DNA from 4 places in the Neobacillus sp. GCM10027624 genome. Region 2 is predicted to be linked to each of the others. Evidence: predicted binding sites of a transcription regulator. Region 2 holds the regulator's gene; each other region holds the start of a gene.
The links. The regulator Rex, encoded in region 2, represses fermentation and respiration genes when NADH is low (regulators of the CRP and FNR family bind a similar motif). The targets are predictions, from matches to a motif close to TTGTGAAATATTTCACAA.
Positions count from the first base shown of each region.

Region 1 (4,885 bases), on a different contig from region 2:
GGGAAGATGAAAGCCATCAATTTCGCCATAATCAAAAATCCTTGGAAACGTGGGAGGTGCAATATTGCATTTATATCTTGATTGTTTTCCAATCTCTTCATTAAAATAAATCGGCTGCAGATCGCCAATTGCTTCAGCAAATTTCTTGACGGCCCCTCTTTCAACGACATTTTTTATTTTTGTTGATTGCTTGCCAATTTGATCTTTAAACAATTCTACCTCACCTCACAAGATTAGCATTTCGGTCCGCCTGCAACATAAATAACCTGCCCGTTAATAAACGATGACTTTTCATCAGCAAAGAAAGCAACTGCATTTGCGATATCAGCTGGCTTCCCGCTTCTGCCAACAGGAATCTGAGAAACGCTTGCTTCCACCAAAGTCTCGAAGGGAATGCCGATTCTTTCTGCCGTTGCCATGGTCATTTCCGTTTCAATAAAACCTGGTGCTACCGAATTTGCGGTAATTCCGTACCTGCCAAGTTCAATCGCTAATGTCTTGGTGAACCCCTGTAAGCCTGCTTTAGCTGCCGCATAATTGGCTTGGCCGCGGTTTCCAAGCGCAGAAGTAGAGGAAATGTTTATAATCCGGCCATATTTCTTTTCCACCATGTATTTTTGCACGGCACGAGTGGTATTAAACGAGCCCTTTAAGTGAACATCCATAACCATCTGCCAATCAGAATCCGTCATTTTAAACAAGAGGTTGTCACGGATTACACCTGCGTTGTTGACAAGGATATCGACGGAACCAAATGTTTCAAAAACCTCTTTAACAGCTGTTTCCACTTGCTCAGCATCGACCACATTCGCAACCTTCGAATAGACCTCATAGCCTTTTTCTCTTAACGCGCTTGTTGTTTCATGTAATGCTTCTTCGTTTAAATCAATAAAGGCAACCTTTGCTCCTTCTTCTGCAAAAAGCTCAACAATACCTTTTCCAATACCACGGCTTCCGCCTGTGACAAATGCTACTTTACCTTCAAACCTTCCAGTCATATAATATTCCTCCTAATAAAACCTATCTACTTCTCTAGTAATCATACTATGAATAGGAGAGCGCTTACAATTCTTACCTATTAAATAGATTGGCCTATTTTCACATGCCCCTTGATCAGGTTTCGAGCAATAATCATTCGCTGAATTTCATCTGTACCATCATAGATTCTCCAAAGCCTGGCTTCTCGGTACCAGCGTTCAATTGGCAATTCCTTTGTATAGCCCATGCCCCCATGAATTTGTAAAACTCGATCCACAACGCGGTTACCCATATTGGAACCATATAATTTTGCCATAGAAGCTAAGTGACGGTTATCTTGCCCTTCATCAAGGGTGAACGCGGCATTTAACACTAACCATCTGGCTGCTTCGATTTCAACCGCAGAATCGGCAATTTGCCACTGAATCGCTTGTCTCTCGGCAATTGGCTTGCCAAAGGTGATCCGCTCTTTTGAATAATCGATGGCCATCTGCAACAGACGCTCTGCAGCTCCAACTGCTCTTGCCCCAACAATCCATCTGGCAAACCCAATCCATTCAAGCCCTATATTGTATCCTTTATGAAGCTCACCAAGGATATTTTTTTCCGGTACACGGACATTTTCAAATACTAACCCGGCTGGTCCCCATTCTCCCATTGTATGTATATATTCAGATTTCCAACCCATTTCTCTATCGACAATAAAACAGGTAACCCCCTCTCGTCCCTGTGTTTTTTGATGGAGCTCTCTATCGGTAATCGCAATCGCCATGACAAAATCCGCTTCGTTTCCGCCGGTGATAAAGGTCTTTTCGCCGTTTAGCACCCATTCATTGCCGTCTTTCACAGCAGTCATTTTAATATTTCTGGTATCAGATCCAGCACCTGGCTCGGTCATCGCAAAACAGGATTTCTTGTCACCATGAATCGTTGGAATTAAATAGTTCTTCTTTTGTTCTTCATTTCCATAATAAAGGATATTATCAGCTGAACCGCCAAATTGGAATGGCACAAAGGTTTTCGAAACTTCCATTAACACTATGGCCATCATCATTTGGCCAAGATTGGCACCTCCATATTCCTCTGGGGTATTGATACCCCAAAAGCCTGCTTCCTTCGCCTTTAATTGCAGTTCCTTTAGCTTACCAGGCGGAAGGCTGGCCCTTCCCTCTCTTTCGTTTCTCAGCACATCATTTTCAAGCGGAATTAACTCTTTTTCTACGAATCTTCTAATTGTTTTTTGCACCATTTTTTGTTCATCGGTAAGTCGCAAATGCATACCATTCACTCCATTCTAATTCTTAGAAACTCCCCTATTTTCCACAAAAATATTATGCAAATCACCCCAGAAACATACCTACTGGTTAGTATGTTAACTTTATTTTATTCTGAACTTTCAGATAACACAAGTCTTATTGCGCAAATTTTAGTAAAAAAACCTTTGGCTATTTTCTATGCCAAAGGATTAATGGGTTATGCTCCTGAATTGCTTTTTTACTAAATGCCTTTTCACGAATAGTAGAAATTGCGATGGAGCTTGTAAGCCAGGCAAGGATACCGGAGGCAATACTTAAACCCCAATTATTTGTACCTTCTAAAACAAGGAGGACCGTTGTTACACAGACACTTCCTCCCATCATTCCATAAATTGAACCCTTTGCAATATTCGTTGCTTTCCTTGTTCCTGAAGCGATACCGACCATAATGACGGCCGTCAACATAACAGCGGGAAATGCAGCGAAGATACCAGCTAGAATTTTCCACGGAGAAATAATGGTAATCAGATAGCTTAATGAAACGGCAAACCCGCCTAATAAAAATCGAATAAATAAGTCCTGTTTATTCACAGTAATCACCTATTTCTATTATGATATAATCACAACTACTACCATTGAGACAACCAACCAGCAAGCCATTGAATGAATAATGCCTCGCTTCCAGCCGAACTTTGGAAGCAAATATCCGGCAAGGATCGCAACCAGGATATTAATAGCCATTCCCCATATTGCTCCCTTAGAAATAAGGATAGAATGTGCCACTAGCTCACCGCCGCGAAAATCAAGCGCAATAGTCAAAAGTGCAGCAAGATAGACAGCTGGGAAAGCGGCAAAAATCCCTCCGGCTTTTTCCCCTAGTTTCTTGGCCACAAGTGTACAAGCAAGAACAGCAGAACCTCCTAATATGAATCGAATCAACAGGGCACTTAATGAAAGATGCATGATTTATTCGCCTCTTTTAGATGTTTAATAGTTTGTGCATTTATTCACAAAAATCTTTACATTGATAGTTTACCTCATTTTTATTCCAACGCCTGTGAACTTTTTATTAAGGTTTTCAAAGCGTTTACATAATAAATTTTAACCTTTTTATGCGTATCTGGATAAATTATGCATGGTTAAATAAAATTACATAATTAATTTGTTGATTAATTCCTAACAAAACATGTATAAATAAACTTTTTTTACAATTAAAGTCTTTTATTAAAATTGGTATGAAAATTGCAACTATTTAAAATAGTTAATTATTACTTCAACAAAAATAGTTAATTATTACTTCAACAAAGATTGGGGGTATGAATGAAATACGGCTTTCAAAGGATACTTTATATTTTAAGCATCCTAATGTTTAAGTTGAAATGAAATCGTTTACATCTTTTAAAAAATGAAGTGTTTCAAAAGGAGAGTTGATAGTATTGGAGAATGTAAGCCTTAAACGATCACTTGGACTATGGGCAATCGTTGGCCTTGGCTTAGGGTATATGACACCTACGATTGTATTTGATACCTTTGGAATTGTGTCTGAAGAGACCAATGGAGTTGTCCCACTTGCCTATCTAACAGCACTGGTCGTAATGCTCTTTACAGCGATTAGTTACGGAAAGATGGTAAAAGTTTTTCCGAGTGCCGGTTCAGCCTATACGTATACAAAAGAGACGATGAGTCCCCACCTTGGATTTTTAGTCGGTTGGGCAGCATTGCTGGATTATATTCTTCTTCCAATGGTTAATGCACTTATCATACGTATTTATATGGTTTCCATATTTCCGAACGTTCCTGCATGGATTTGGGTTGTTCTATATGTTGCTGTCGTTACGGCTATTAACGTATGGAGTATGGGGAAAACTTCAAGTTTAAATTCCATACTGGTTGTATTTGAAGTTGTATTAATTGGGGCCTTTATTGTCCTCGCGTTTATTAAGCTTTCACAAGGTATGGGTCAAGGAACGATTTTCACAGCTGAACCACTTTTCCATTCCAATATCCAGCTTGGACATATTTTAACAGGTGCAACAGTGGTTTGTTTTTCCTTCATTGGTTTTGATGCCGTCACCATGTATGCAGAAGAAGCAAAAGATCAAAAAACACTGCCGCGGGCGATTATGCTGACCGTTTTTATCGGCGGAGCGATCTTTTTCGTCTGTGGATATTTTGCACAAGCGTTATTCCCAGACGTATCGAACTTCAAAGTCACAGATGATACCCTTCCTGAAATTGGCCTATATGTCGGGGGGACATTATTTAAACTGATTTTCCTTGCAGGTGCTTTTGCCGCAACCGTTGCATCGGGACTTGCTTCACATGCAAGTGTGTCCCGTCTTCTATATGTTATGGGACGAAATGGTGTCTTACCTAGAAAGCTTTTTGGCTACGTACACCCGAAATTCAGGACTCCTGCCTTTAATGTCATCCTTGTTGGCGTTGTTTCACTGCTTGCTATTGCTCCGAGTCTAGAGTTAATTTCTTCATTTATAAATTTTGGGGCGTTAATTGCCTTTACGTTTGTCAACTTATCTGTTATCGCCCATTTTGTATTCCGTCAAAAAAGATATAAAACAGGAAAAGATATTTTCGCCTATATTGTTATGCCGCTTTTAGGAGCTGGGTTAACGGGAATTTTATGGTATAAC
Region 1 covers NZ_JBHTHD010000003.1:933,764-938,648, reverse strand. The annotation lists gene ACFQZ9_RS09700 (MaoC family dehydratase N-terminal domain-containing protein) at 1-213, opposite strand, end outside; gene ACFQZ9_RS09695 (beta-ketoacyl-ACP reductase) at 234-998, opposite strand; gene ACFQZ9_RS09690 (acyl-CoA dehydrogenase family protein) at 1,079-2,257, opposite strand; gene ACFQZ9_RS09685 (DUF3147 family protein) at 2,424-2,825, opposite strand; gene ACFQZ9_RS09680 (DUF3147 family protein) at 2,844-3,197, opposite strand; gene ACFQZ9_RS09675 (APC family permease) at 3,671-4,885, shown strand, end outside.
Region 1: a site for Rex is predicted at 3,230-3,247, ahead of ACFQZ9_RS09680 (DUF3147 family protein). Genes of this name have one in related genera too.

Region 2 (4,885 bases):
ATAATAACCAATTGAAAGATTTGTCCCATAGAGGATATTTCCGGCTAATACAGGAAGCTTCCTAATGAGTGTTTTTAATAGCGTCGATTTTCCAATTCCATTAGGGCCCACCAGGGCAATGCTTTCCCCCCGAAATACTCGAAAGGAAATTCCCTCTGAAATTCTTTCGCCGTTATATCCGACAGCCAGTGAATCGAAGGTTAAGACATCATTTCCACTTTGCTTCTCAATTTCAAACGAGAAGGAAGCTGACTTTTCATCCCCCACCGGGCGATCGATTACATCCATCTTTTCTAGTTTTTTCCGTCGACTCTGGGCTCGTTTTGTTGTTGAGGCCCGGGCTAAATTTCGCTGGATAAAATCCTGTAAGTTTGCTATTTCCTGCTGCTGTTTTTCATAAAGCTTCAGGTCACGTTCATAATTTGCCGCTTTTTGTTCAAGGTAAGTACTATAATTGCCAGTATATCTTTGGATTTGCTTTCGAGAAACCTCGTAGACCTGTGTCACGACCTTGTCCAAAAAATAGCGATCATGCGATACAATTAGAATCGCCCCATCGTAACTTTGCAAATATTGCTCCAGCCAGGAGAGGGTATCGATATCTAAATGGTTAGTAGGTTCGTCTAAAATTAAAATATCTGGCTTAGTCAGGAGCAATTTCCCTAAGGCCAAACGGGTTTTTTGACCACCGCTTAAAGAGGCAATCATTAAGGAATAATCAGGGAAATTTAACCCGTGTAACACGGAGCGAATATCCGCCTCATACTGGTATCCACCCTGTTCCTTAAATTTTACCTGAAGCTGGTCATAGTCTTTTAGAATCCGCTCATATTTGCTTGTATCTGCGATTGCAGCAGGGTCAGCCATTTGTTCTTCAAGCTGCCTCAAACTTTTTTCCATCGCGCGCAATGATTCAAATACAGTCAGCATTTCTTCCCAAATGGACAAATTAGACTCTAATCCTGTATTTTGCGCTAAATACCCAATGGTCACTTCTTTTGGCTTGATGATTTCTCCGCCATCATGTGACAGGTGTCCAGCAATAATCTTTAACAACGTCGACTTTCCCGCACCGTTTCGTCCAACTAAAGCGACACGGTCCCGTGTTTGTAATTCTAGTTTTATATTCGATAAAATAAGGTCAGCACCATAATATTTTGCTAATTGATTCACTTGCAATAAAATCATTGTTTTTTCACCTCTATTACATAGAACTAGTGTACCGTATTCCTAGAGTGTCGGCAATAAAACGCAGGCCGCAAAGGGCGCATCTGCCGAAAATGTTGGGAAAATGTTAAAAATATAAGAATGATTCGCTCAAAGTTTCACACACATAGACTGAAAAATAGTGTATGATTTGAAAGGAGGAATTTTTTATATGGCAGAATTTACTCACTTTAATGAAGAGGGCAGAGCGAAAATGGTGGACGTTAGTGATAAACCGGAAACTGCCCGCACCGCATTAGCTCATTCCAGTATTACCGTCAGTAAAGAAATATTTGGTAAAATTACCCACAATGAGATGAAAAAAGGAGATGTCCTGGCAGTCGCACAGGTTGCTGGTATTATGGCGGCCAAAAAGACATGGGACATTATACCGATGTGTCATCCGATTCCATTAACAGGGGTGAATATTTCTTTTTCCTGGGAACCTGATCAGCAAGAGATGTATAAATTAGGTATTGCCGTATCCGTTAAAACAAAAGGGAATACAGGTGTTGAAATGGAAGCGCTAACAGCTGCATCTGCTTGTGCGCTGACCGTTTATGATATGTGTAAAGCAATTGATAAGGGCATGGTGATTGGACCGACTTATTTAGTAGAAAAAACCGGCGGCAAAAACGGCGATTTTAAAAGAACTAATGTTTTTTAAAACATGAACGAAACTATTTATGCGGGGGTGCAGGAGGAATATGACAAACGAAACAATGAAAATTCCACAAGCAACAGCAAAGCGACTACCCTTATATTATCGATTTATTCAAAATCTGTATGCTTCAGGGAAACAAAGAGTTTCCTCAGCAGAATTAAGTGAAGCGGTAAAAGTGGATTCAGCAACAATCCGCAGGGATTTTTCCTATTTTGGCGCCCTTGGGAAAAAAGGTTATGGCTACAATGTGAATTATTTATTGACCTTTTTCCGAAAGACATTGGACCAGGATGAATTAACAAAGGTTGCGTTAATCGGCGTTGGTAATCTTGGAACAGCATTTTTAAACTATAATTTTTTAAAAAATAATAATACAAAAATTACGTGCGCCTTTGATGTAGACCCGAATAAAATGGGTACAACCATCGGTGATGTCCCAGTCTATCATATGGATGATTTGGAGAAGTATATTACAGAGGAAAATATTCAGGTTGCGATTCTAACCGTTCCGGCTCCGGTGGCGCAGATCATTACGGATCGGCTTGTGAGTGCTGAGGTGAAAGGAATCTTAAATTTCACACCCGCCCGTTTAAATATACCATCTTCCATCAGGGTTCATCACATCGACCTTGCTGTAGAGCTTCAATCACTTGTTTACTTTTTAAAGCATTACCCAACAGCGGAAATTGCAGAATAAATTTGAGAATCAACCTTTCCATAAAAATGGGAAGGTTTTTTTATTTGATAAAACAAAGCCACCTTTACAACGTAACAGTGTTATGTTACATTAAGAATAAGAAAGGGGCCATTACAATGAACGAGGAGTTAATATCGAAAAAAGAGTTATTGGAATTAGCAGGAATCTCCTATGGGCAGCTGTATAGGTGGAAACGGAAGGACTTGATCCCGGAGGATTGGTTTATCCGGAAATCAACGTTTACCGGACAGGAAACCTTTTTTCCAAAAGAAAAAATCTTAGATCGAATCAATAAAATTCAAACGATGAAAGAAAATCTATCACTGGATGAACTTGCCGATATGTTTTCTCCCAATATATCTGACTTAAATTTAACTAAAGATGATTTAATAAGGCGTAACATTGTTTCAGAAACGGTTATAAATTTTTACTTAGAGAATGAAAATGGCAGTTTACAATTTAATTTTTCAAGAATGCTTGAAGTGTTTGTGTTAGAAAAGCTGTTGCAATCAGGTCAAATTAATCTCGAAGAAGGAAAAATGGTACTCCAGGTGTTAAAGGATCAAACATCAATGATCAAGCAAAAAAGTGCCGAACTGGTGATTACGAGAAAGTTGGGGGTATCCTCCTGTCTTTTGTTAATCAATACAGAGTCCTTTCATTTTGAACGAGGAATGAAAATTGTTGCTCAGCTGTCGCTAATGGCCTGTATGGAAGAAGTGAAATCGAAATTATTATAAAGGAGAATGGGAATGGAGATGCAAAAAAAGGGGGACCTGGTTATAAATGGCTTCGGGGCATCGAATGGCGGACAGTTTCATCAGGTAACACTCAACGGAAAGGGAACGGTAAACAGCGATGTCGAATGTAAGGGATTTGAATGTAATGGAACAGGGACGGTCAAGGGGAACATCCACACTGAAACGGCCAAAATTAATGGGATGGCCAAAATAGGTGGAACCGTTGCGGCTAAAGACCTTTCTATTGATGGCACTGCAAAGATTGGAAAAAACCTATTAGTTGAAAAACTTAAGGTTTCAGGAAAAGCTTCTGTTGGCGGCAAAGTTAAAGCAGAAGAAATAAAGGTAAAAGGTAAGCTGACAGTGGAAGAGGATTGTGAGGCAGAACTTTTCAATGCTGAATCGATGTTTACGATTGGCGGCCTGTTAAATGCGGATGAAGTGGATATTAAGATTTTTGGAGAGTGCCAGGCGAAGGAAATTGGCGGGCAATCGATTGTTGTGAAATATAAGCCGTCTTGGCTGGGATTATTTAAATCTCTTTTTCAAACTCAATTAAGGGTGGAAATCATTGAGGGTGATACGATCCACCTTGAAAATACGAAGGCTGCGGTAGTGCGGGGAAACCATGTAACCATTGGCCAAAATTGTCAAATTGACGTTGTCGAATATACAGATGAACTTTCTATTGATTCAAGTGCTGTTGTGGGCGAAAGCAAAAAAATGTAATGAGGGGGGATAAGGGAGATGAAAAGTAAAGAAAATCTGATTATTAACGGCTCAGGGAGCTATCCCGGCGGAAGATATGATAAAATCAGTGTCCGAGGCGAGGGTACGATCGTTGATGATGTTGAAGCTTCCGTGTTTAAGGTTTATGGAACAACGGAGGTTGCGGAAAATCTCAAAACAGGTTCGATGAAGGTTTTAGGTGAGGCAGAGGTAAAAGGGAATGCCCAGTTAGAAGATTTGCTGGTAATGGGTACAATGGAAATTGGCGGCAAAGCTTATTTGAAAAAAATAAAAATCCTGGGAACACTTGAGGTTGGAGAAGACCTTAATGGTGATACAGCCAATATTAAAGGCAGTATTGCAGTTGCGGGCGATGTTGAATATGAAACGTTCGATTCAAGTGGCGGGTTTGAAATCAAAGGGTTATTAAATGCTGATACGATTAAAATTTCTTTACGGTTCGGGGAAAGCCGTGCGGAGGAAATCGGCGGCGGGAAAATCACGATAAAAAGAAAAAGAAACTCTCTTTTACCTTTTGTAGGTGAGGAAGGTAGCCTTATAGCAAAGGTGGTTGAAGGAGACGACCTTTATTTAGAAAATACGAAGGCGGAAACTGTGAGAGGAAATACGGTTAAAATTGGCCCCGGCTGTATAATCGGATTGGTAGAGTATAAAGATGATTTTATACAAGATTCAAATGCAACAGTAAAAACGTCGAAGAAGATTTAAAGGAGAATGGGATGGTAGCGAAAAATAGTAAATTAGGATTTGTGGTCGCCGGTCTGCTGCTCGGAATTTTGATGGCTTCAATGGATAATACCATTGTTGTAACGGCAATGCCAACGATTG
Region 2 covers NZ_JBHTHD010000020.1:4,628-9,512, forward strand. The annotation lists gene ACFQZ9_RS26095 (ABC-F family ATP-binding cassette domain-containing protein) at 1-1,188, opposite strand, end outside; gene moaC (cyclic pyranopterin monophosphate synthase MoaC) at 1,379-1,873, shown strand; gene ACFQZ9_RS26105 (redox-sensing transcriptional repressor Rex) at 1,914-2,567, shown strand; gene ACFQZ9_RS26110 (YhbD family protein) at 2,684-3,307, shown strand; gene ACFQZ9_RS26115 (polymer-forming cytoskeletal protein) at 3,320-4,036, shown strand; gene ACFQZ9_RS26120 (cytoplasmic protein) at 4,055-4,765, shown strand; gene ACFQZ9_RS26125 (MDR family MFS transporter) at 4,777-4,885, shown strand, end outside.

Region 3 (4,885 bases), on a different contig from region 2:
GCTCAAAAGAAATCGAAATCCCAAAAAGCTGGCTTAAAATCCAGATGGCCATAAAAACGGCAAACCATTCAACTACGGATACAATAATTAGTTTGACTGCCGAGTTAATGGTAATTAAGGACGGACTGTCCTTTTTAGTTTTTATAATATGTATAAATAGAAATACCGGTAAGTATAATCCAACGCCAAGTACGGCAAAAAACAGCCATTTCACATCCTTGAACAATGGAAAGTGATGATAGAATAGGGTAACAAACCACGATAGGACTGAAATTCCCGTTAAATAAAAAAGGGAAACAGTTGCGATTACCCCTAGCAGCTTTCGCTTATCCTGTTCAAGACTATGAAAAAAATAGGTTCTTAGCATCGCACCGATAATACCGCCAAATCCAATTAAATTGGAAAAAGAATTAGCGATGAAGGATTGCTCTAAAAGCTCTTTTTTAGGGACCTTTAGTCCAAGAATTCGAACTAACAGTACATCGTAAAGCAGCATTGGAAGTACGGCCGTAAAAGTTATAGCCAGGATTAGAATGAGCATGCTGATATGTAATTTATGGAGTTCATCCTCTAGTAATTGTCCGTTCACATTTCCTGTGAATTTCTTTATTTCAACAATGGCAAAAATCAATAAAAAAAGTGGAAAGATAAATTTTGCTGATTTTAGTAATTTTTCTTTTTTGATCCCCAACAAGATAACCACCTATTTTTTCTCTACTAATTTTAATATAAACTTTTCCATAGGAAAAAGAAATCAATTTATTTTTGATTGACCTTGCTTACTTCTATTCTAGACAGTTTAATGAATCCCCAACCGTTTAGAATTCTTTGCGTTAAAAGTTTGAAAAAATAGACAAGTTTTCTAGCCCTGTCCCATAAACATGAATTAGGACAAATCTGTGGGGGGTTAGAAATGAGATTTTTAGTGTTTAAGAAAGAAACATTGTTATTTTTCTTAGCTGTTGGGTTTGTACTCGTAACAGTCTCTGCTTGGTTTATATTAAGGGCTGGAGATACAGCTGTGTTTAACCAGCAATCAAATGAAAAAGTTCGTGAGATTCATATGGTTACGGTGGAATATAAAACACAAACAAAGGATGGTAAAGAATTAGAAGCATACCGCTGGGATCCCGGTACCATTGTTTTGGAAAAGGGTGAAAAGGCCGAGTTATATATAAATGGAATAAACGGGGAAGAACATCCCTTTTATATTGAGGGCACCAGCATTAAAGGTACTGTAAAAAAGGGAGAAGAGACGGTGGTTCCACTCCAGTTTGATAAAGAAGGGACCTACCGCTTAGTTTGTGAAGTCCATTCAGATAAGGCACATAATGGACCCATGATCGCAGATATAGTTGTGGATTAAAAAGCAGGAGATTCCCCTCCTGCTTTTTCTTATTTAGTTCCACCTACTATATAACAGTGCCACAATCCCCTTTCGATTATTCTAATACAGGAAATATTCCCTTGCTAACAAAAGCAGACTCCCCTCCCCTCCAATCCCTTTATTCACAATATCTTAACAATTATCCCTTTTGTTTGTGATTCATTTCACATTTTAACTGTTATACTGAATGTAAGATATATATATCAAATCTGTTATATGTTTTTAGAAAATAAGAGGTGAAAAATCATGGAACAATGGCAAGGTTTTAACAAAGGTGTTTGGACGAGAGAAGTAAATGTTAGAGATTTTATTTTGAAAAATTTCTCTCCATACGAGGGAGATGACTCATTTATAACCGGTGCTACTGAAGCAACCAATAAACTTTGGGCACAAGTTATGGATCTTACCAAACAGGAACGTGAAAACGGCGGCGTCTTGGAAATGGATACCGAAACAGTTTCAACCATTACCTCTCATGGTCCTGGCTATCTTGATGAAGAACTTGAAAAAGTAGTTGGGGTTCAAACCGATAAACCATTCAATCGTTCCTTACAGCCATTTGGCGGGATTCGGATGGCAAAACAGGCCTGCGAAGCATACGGTTATCAATTAAATCCCGAAATTGAAAGAATTTTTACTGATTATCGTAAAACCCATAATCAAGGTGTTTTTGATGCATATACACCGGAAATGCTGTGTGCACGAAAAGCAGGAATTATTACGGGGCTTCCAGATGCATACGGACGCGGGCGTATCATTGGAGATTATCGCCGTGTCGCTTTATATGGTGTTGATTTTTTGATAAAAGAAAAACAAAAGGATTATAGGGATACAAGCAGTGTGATGACAGAAGAAACGATTCGTTTACGTGAAGAATTATCAGAGCAATATCGTGCCTTAAAGGAATTAAAAGAATTGGCAGCAAGCTACGGATTTGACATAAGCCAACCTGCTAAAAATGCGGCCGAGGCATTTCAATGGCTGTATTTCGGTTATTTAGCCGCTATTAAAGAGCAGAACGGTGCTGCAATGAGTCTTGGCCGTGTCTCAACCTTCCTCGATATTTATATTGAAAGAGATTTAGAGAATGGATTTTTAACAGAATCAGAGGCACAGGAACTAGTAGACCATTTTGTTATGAAGCTTCGCTTAGTAAAATTTGCCCGCACACCTGATTATAATGAATTATTCAGCGGCGACCCTACATGGGTAACGGAATCAATCGGTGGCATGGCACTGGATGGGCGTCCTTTGGTCACAAAAAACTCATTCCGATTTCTAAATACATTAGATAATCTAGGTGCTGCACCGGAACCAAATTTAACCGTTTTATGGTCTGCACAGCTTCCGGAAAACTTTAAAAACTATTGTGCGAAGATGTCCATTAAAACGAGCTCCATTCAATATGAAAACGACGATATCATGCGTCCGGAATATGGCGATGACTATGGTATTGCCTGCTGTGTATCTGCAATGGAAATTGGCAAGCAAATGCAGTTCTTCGGGGCACGCGCTAACCTTGCCAAAGCTCTTCTCTATGCTATAAATGGCGGTGTTGATGAAAAATTAAAAATTCAAGTTGGCCCTCAGTATCAACCAATTAAAGCGGATGTATTAGATTATGAGGAAGTCATGCAAAAGTTTGATCAAATGATGGAATGGCTGGCAGGTTTATACATTAATACGCTAAATATCATCCATTACATGCATGATAAATACAGCTATGAAAGAATTGAAATGGCTCTGCATGATACAAAGATTCTTCGGACAATGGCAACAGGAATTGCCGGTTTAAGTGTCGTAGCTGACTCTTTAAGTGCCATTAAATACGGCGAGGTAAAAGTAATCCGCGATGAAAATAATATTGCCATTGATTTTGAAGCCATTGGAGACTTCCCAAAATACGGGAACAACGATGATCGGGTTGACAGCATAGCGATAGAAATTGTGGAAAACTTTATGAAAAAGCTTCGAAAGCACCACACTTACCGTGATTCTGTTCATACCTTGTCTATTTTAACGATTACATCAAACGTTGTTTACGGTAAGAAAACAGGGAATACACCGGATGGACGCCGGACAGGTGAACCATTTGCACCAGGTGCAAACCCAATGCATGGACGTGATACAAAAGGAACCTTAGCTTCCCTTTCTTCTGTCGCAAAACTGCCATACAGCTATGCAATGGATGGAATTTCAAACACCTTTTCCATTGTTCCAAAGGCATTAGGAAAAGAGGAAGATGTAAGAGTTCGCAACCTTGTATCCATCTTGGATGGTTATATTATTAAATCCGGACATCATTTAAATGTTAACGTATTTAATCGGGAAACACTAATAGACGCGATGGAACATCCGGAACAATATCCGCAGTTAACCATCCGGGTCTCCGGATATGCGGTGAACTTTATTAAATTAACAAAAGAGCAGCAGCTTGATGTAATTAACCGTACCTTCCACGAGTCACTTTAATCAACCATTGGAGCTTCCCTTAGGTGGGGCTCCTTCCTTAAAATGAAAGGGGAAAATAACCATGAACGGAAATATCCATTCAATCGAAACTTTAGGGACCGTAGATGGCCCAGGAATTCGTTATGTAATTTTTACTCAAGGCTGTCTGCTGCGCTGCCAATTTTGTCATAATGCCGATACATGGGAAATTGGCGCGGGAAAACAAATTACAGTTTCTGAGGTGATGGATGATCTCATGAGTTACCTCCCTTTCATTCAAGCATCTGGCGGTGGGATTACCGTAAGCGGCGGGGAGCCCTTGCTACAAATTCCTTTTCTTACAGAATTATTTAAGGAATGTCGGCGGATGGGAATCCATACCACAATAGACTCATCTGGGGGATGCTTCTCACATTCTACGCATTTTATAGAGCAGCTCGAGGAGTTATTACATTATACAGATCTAATCTTACTTGATTTAAAACATATTAATCGAAAAAAACATATTCACTTAACCGGGATGGCGAATGATCATATTCTTGAATTTGCAAAGTTTTTATCTGAACGTAAGATATCGGTTTGGGTACGGCATGTCCTTGTACCCACAGTTACAGATGACCCGGAGGACCTTGAACAACTTGGAGAATTTATCGGCACCCTTGAAAATGTTAAAAAAATCGAGATTCTTCCTTATCATAAGCTTGGGGTATATAAATGGGAGGCATTGGGGCATGAGTATCCATTAAAAGGGGTGGAACCGCCTTCAAAGGAAATGGTAGACTATGCTTACAAAATGCTTACATCACATTGGAAGGCCTAAACACCGAATCAGTTTGGATTCGGTGTTTTTTCTTACTATATTGTGAACTCCCTTCTATCTGCATTTATTTTTGATAAATTAATAGTATAGTACAAGCAGCGAAATATGCAGCACTATAGGGGTGAGTCAATATGTACGAGGCTTTTAGTTCAATCAGCAGAGTTTTAAGCAGTCCGTTTCAAGTTTTATTTTATGAAACAAAACAAATTCCGCTGCTTGCAGCTTTT
Region 3 covers NZ_JBHTHD010000011.1:789,992-794,876, reverse strand. The annotation lists gene mprF (bifunctional lysylphosphatidylglycerol flippase/synthetase MprF) at 1-691, opposite strand, end outside; gene ACFQZ9_RS20390 (cupredoxin domain-containing protein) at 914-1,366, shown strand; gene pflB (formate acetyltransferase) at 1,634-3,859, shown strand; gene pflA (pyruvate formate-lyase-activating protein) at 3,921-4,658, shown strand; gene ACFQZ9_RS20375 (urease accessory protein UreH domain-containing protein) at 4,790-4,885, shown strand, end outside.
Region 3: a site for Rex is predicted at 1,540-1,557, ahead of pflB (formate acetyltransferase). Genes of this name have one in related genera too.

Region 4 (4,885 bases), on a different contig from region 2:
AATATGAACTAGGAAAAATCACCGGAAACGGCCCATATCGGATTGGCTTAAAAATCAACCTTGGCTGGGTCTATGCAGAAGGGCTCACCCATTTTGAAATCGATGAACAAAACCGCCTGTTGCTTGCCGGCCACGACAGCAAAGGAAAGCTTGCCGTTGCCTTAGAAATCAGCACCACTCCATTTGAATAAGGAAAGGAGAAACACCGTAATGGAAAAAGAGCGTCAAGTCTTAGTCGTTTTTCCGCATCCGGATGACGAAGCATTTGGGGTATCCGGCACCATTGCCACCCATGTCGAAAATGGAACCCCTGTTACCTATGCTTGTCTAACATTGGGTGAAATGGGACGTAACATGGGGAATCCCCTTTTCACAAACAGAGAAAATCTTCCAAAAATCAGAAAAGAAGAGCTGAAAAACGCAGCCAACGCCCTTGGCATTCAGGATTTACGGATGCTTGGCTTCCGTGATAAAACCGTAGAATTTGAGGATGAAGAAAAGCTGACAAACGTTATTTCGTCGTTAATTGATGAGTTAAACCCATCACTCATTATCACGTTCTATCCAGGCTATTCCGTACATCCCGACCATGAGGCCACCGGTGCGGCCGTCGTTCGGGCTGTCGAAAAAATTCCTGCTGCTGCACGGCCAAAATTACACTGCGTAGCCTTTTCCAATAATTGCTTAGAAGAGCTTGGCGAAGCCGATATTATCAATAATATTTCCGCGGTTGCCGATAAAAAACTTGCAGCCATGAGAGCGCACCGCTCACAAACCGAGCAAATGCTGGGCGATATGACTGAAAAACTCAAAAATCAAGACCCGCAAGTTATGGCATGGATCAACAATGAGCGATTTTGGACTTATAAATTCACAAAATAGAGGCTGCCCATAATGGGTACCTCTATTTTTTTAATGCTATTGTAAATTTGATTTGTAACAGCAACATAAAAAGGTCATTTCCCAATGTACAAAACATTTTATCCGCGAATCCACTACCAACATTTATAAATCCGAATGTAGCAAAGTACAGAACCGGCACCAGTCAAGGATTACGATTTTCCTTGATTTCATATCGATCATTTCCTGTTTCTTTAATTTTGAAAATACACGACTGACACTTTCCCTTGATGTACCGACAACCGTGGCAAATTCCTGAACGGTTAGCGGAATTTCAATATCCCAGCGATTTTGACCAGTATTAAACTTTTTCCCCAAGCGCTCTAACGTCTTAACTGTTTTTGCGTAAACATCGAGCAAGGCCACATCACGCAATTGAGCGGTCATCTCCCGCAACGAATCACTCATATAACGAATCATCTGGATCGAAAGCTCCGGATAGTCGTACAAATCCCTTTCTAACTCATTTTTATCCAAAAAGAGAATCTTCCCATCCTCAAGCATCGATGCCGTTGCCGGATAGCATTGTGTTCTTTGCGTAAATAAGCACGCCTCCGCAAACATATCCCCTTTTTGCTTGATGCAGACAATGATTTCGTTTCCATTTTCATCCTGCTTCGTTAGCTTCACTGTACCGGAATAAACAAAATAAACTCCCCGTGCAACATCATCCTCCGACATGATCCTATCCCCTTTTTTAAACGAAAAGGTTTGAACCCGTTTCTCGACCAGCTTCAGTGAGCTTGGCGACAAGTCTTGAAAAATACCGATTTTCCGTAAAAAATCCTCCGTTTTTGTGGTCCGTAAGACAACTAAGTGTGGATCATTTACACATTCATTTCCATTCATTTTTTTCCACCACCTTTTCATGTTTGAAAACTTAGAAACCATTCTTCCCCCCATTGTATAAAATTTCTTTTTTAAAAGAAGTGACAAGTTTCACTAATGGTTTCACAAAACGTTCATTTTTCAGAAACCGCTTCATTACAATACCTGACGGGCCGTTTCACAGAACGTTCACACAGCCCAATAAAGATGTGAGAAACATCACATTTTTGAAAGCCTTCACAGCATAGGATAAAACTGTTGATTAGACATAAAAGGAGGGAAAAAAGTGAATAAGGCAATCATCAGTTTCGTTATTAGTCTTGTTATTGGATTTGGCCTTGGTTACTTAGTGTTTGATGTGATTACGGGGGATTCTGGATCACAGCCTCAAGTAGCGGCGCAATCAGATACAAGCACAAACTCAACCACTAAGGATCAAGGTTCACAATCAAAAGAGACGGCTGCAACGACAACATCAGTGGACCAGGACAACATTCTTTCAAAAAGAGGCTGCTTAGGCTGTCACTCTGTTGAAGCATTAAACCTCAAAGGCGGCCAAGTAGGTCCGGATCTATCCCATGCCTTTGTAGAAGTAAAAGATAAACACGGCATGCCGATTGAACAATTCTTAACCAAACCAGACTCAGCTGTTATGTCAGGCGTTATTGGCAAAAATCCTTTAACAGACGAAGAACGAAAACAAGTTCTTGATATTCTAAAAAAAGCTTCAGAAGCTAAATAAAAAAGGTGGTGCAACCAAATGAAAAAATGGATTCCAATTGCTTCCGGCCTTGTTGCCGGCTTTGTGGCAGCTACCATTTCCTTTGCCGACCTTTCATCAAGTCCAAAAACAACCGAAGCGGCAAATAGCAGCACAAAGAGCAATGCAGAAAAAGTGTATGTCCCATTTGGGCAAAAAGATGATTATTACCTGATTGATTCCGGTGGTCACTCTGGACAACTGTTTGTTTATGGTGTTCCATCGATGCGGGAAATTCGAACAATTCCGGTTTTCTCGCCTGATCCGGCAACAGGTTATGGATTTGACAGTAGAACAAAGAAAATGCTCGGCGGATATACATGGGGCGATCTCCACCACCCAGCCCTTTCAGAAACAAATGGGGACTACGATGGTAAATTCCTATTTGCAACCGATGTAGGAAACAGTCGTGCAGCTGCAGTTGATTTAAAAACGTGGACTACAAGGGACATTATTAAAGTTCCAAATACATCGGGGCCGCACTGTGCCGCCTTCGTAACGGAAAATACCGAGTACATGTTTTTACCAACTCGCTTTGCTGTTCCGCTGGGGCAAAAATATGAATCTCTTGATGATTATCATTCAAAATACCGTGGTGTAATGTCAGCTGTCACCTTTGACCAAAACAAAGAAAAGCTAAATATTGCTTATCAGGTTGCTCTGCCGCCATGGTCTTATGACCTTTCCGATGCCGGTAAGAAGAGCTCTAAAGATTGGGCTGTGTTGACTACTTACAATACAGAAGAATCAACAACCACAATGGAAATCAACGCGTCCCAAGCAGACCGCGACTATATTGTTCTTTTTAACTGGAAAGAGCTTGCGAAAATGGTCAAGGAAGGCAAATACACAGATGTGAACGGGCAAAAGATGATTTTCCCAGAAAAACAAAAAGGTGGAATCTATTTAATTCCTGTTGCTAAGTCGCCACACGGTGTGGATGTAACTCCGGACGGCAAATATTTCATTGCTTCTGGAAAACTAGCACCTGCGATGACTGTTTTCTCATTTGAAAAGGCATTTAAGGCAGTTGAAAACAAGGATTTCTCTGGTGAAAGAAACGGCATTCCTATTCTAAACTATAAATCGGTTATGGAACGAGAAGTGAACCCAGAAAATGCACTTGGACCGCTTCATACCCAGTTTGATAATAAGGGTATGGCCTATACAACCATGTTTATCTCTTCTGAAATCGTAAAATGGAATCCTAAAACGGGTGAAACATTAGACCGCGTACCAGTCCAGTATTCACCGGGACACTCTGTTGCGGCTGAAGGTGACACCGTTGCACCTGATGGAAAATGGCTTGTCGCATTGAACAAATTGGCAAAGGATAACTTCTTATCTGTGGGACCTTCACACCCTGAAACGATGCAGTTAATTGATATCAGCGGCAAGATGAAGGTAGTGGATACGGTTCCGGTAAACCCTGAACCACACTATGCACAGATGATTAAGGCAGACAAAATTAAGTCCATTAATGTGTATCCAAAGGATACAAAGAATTCGGATGCGGTTTATAAAAAGTCGGATACAAGAATTGTTCGTGAGGGCAATGAGGTCCATGTCTACGGTGTTGCACTCCGCTCAAGATTTATCTTTGACGCGAAAGCAAAACGACCTGACACGATTGAGGTAAATGAAGGAGATCATGTATTTATTCACTTAACCAATATTGATATGGATGAAGACATTACCCACGGCTTTGCCATCAATGACTATAACTTAAACATGGAAGTTCAGCCTGGTGAAACGAATACATTAGAGTTTACCGCTGATAAAGCAGGTACCTTCCCGCTCTATTGCACAAACTTCTGCTCTGCACTGCATCAGGAAATGAATGGTTACTTCCTTGTTAAGCCTAAAAAATAAAAAGTTGATGATGGGTATCAATTTTTCGATTGATACCCTCATCCATTTCCCATTACCCCTATAAAAGGAGTGGTTAACTTGAATGCCAGTAGTAATAAATTATCGATCACCTCTTCATTATTGATTGCTTTAGCCGCCGTATTATTTGTTTTCTCCATCTTTTTCCCATGGTGGAAGATGGTATTTTGGGCTCCACAATATCCAGAAGGATTAAACATTATCGTTTATCCGAACAAGCTTGACGGACAACTTGATATTGTGAACGGGCTGAACCACTATATTGGAATGAGAAACTTCAGTGAAAAAAACTTTCCTGAGCTTTCCTATCTCGCCTATCTTGTATGGGGGTTAGCGGCCATCACCCTTTTAACCGCGATTCTAAGAAAAAAGATTGTTCTCTATATATTGATTGGTGTCATTGTGATTGGCGGCATTCTTGGTGTCCTAGACCTTCATAATGCGCTGCATGATTTTGGGACCAACTTAAGCCCGCATGCACCGATTAAAATTGCACCATTCGTACCG
Region 4 covers NZ_JBHTHD010000008.1:450,648-455,532, forward strand. The annotation lists gene ACFQZ9_RS13430 (YojF family protein) at 1-191, shown strand, start outside; gene bshB2 (bacillithiol biosynthesis deacetylase BshB2) at 211-882, shown strand; gene ACFQZ9_RS13440 (Crp/Fnr family transcriptional regulator) at 1,006-1,749, opposite strand; gene ACFQZ9_RS13445 (cytochrome C) at 2,015-2,470, shown strand; gene nosZ (Sec-dependent nitrous-oxide reductase) at 2,489-4,360, shown strand; gene ACFQZ9_RS13455 (hypothetical protein) at 4,439-4,885, shown strand, end outside.
Region 4: a site for Rex is predicted at 1,936-1,953, ahead of ACFQZ9_RS13445 (cytochrome C). Genes of this name have one in related genera too.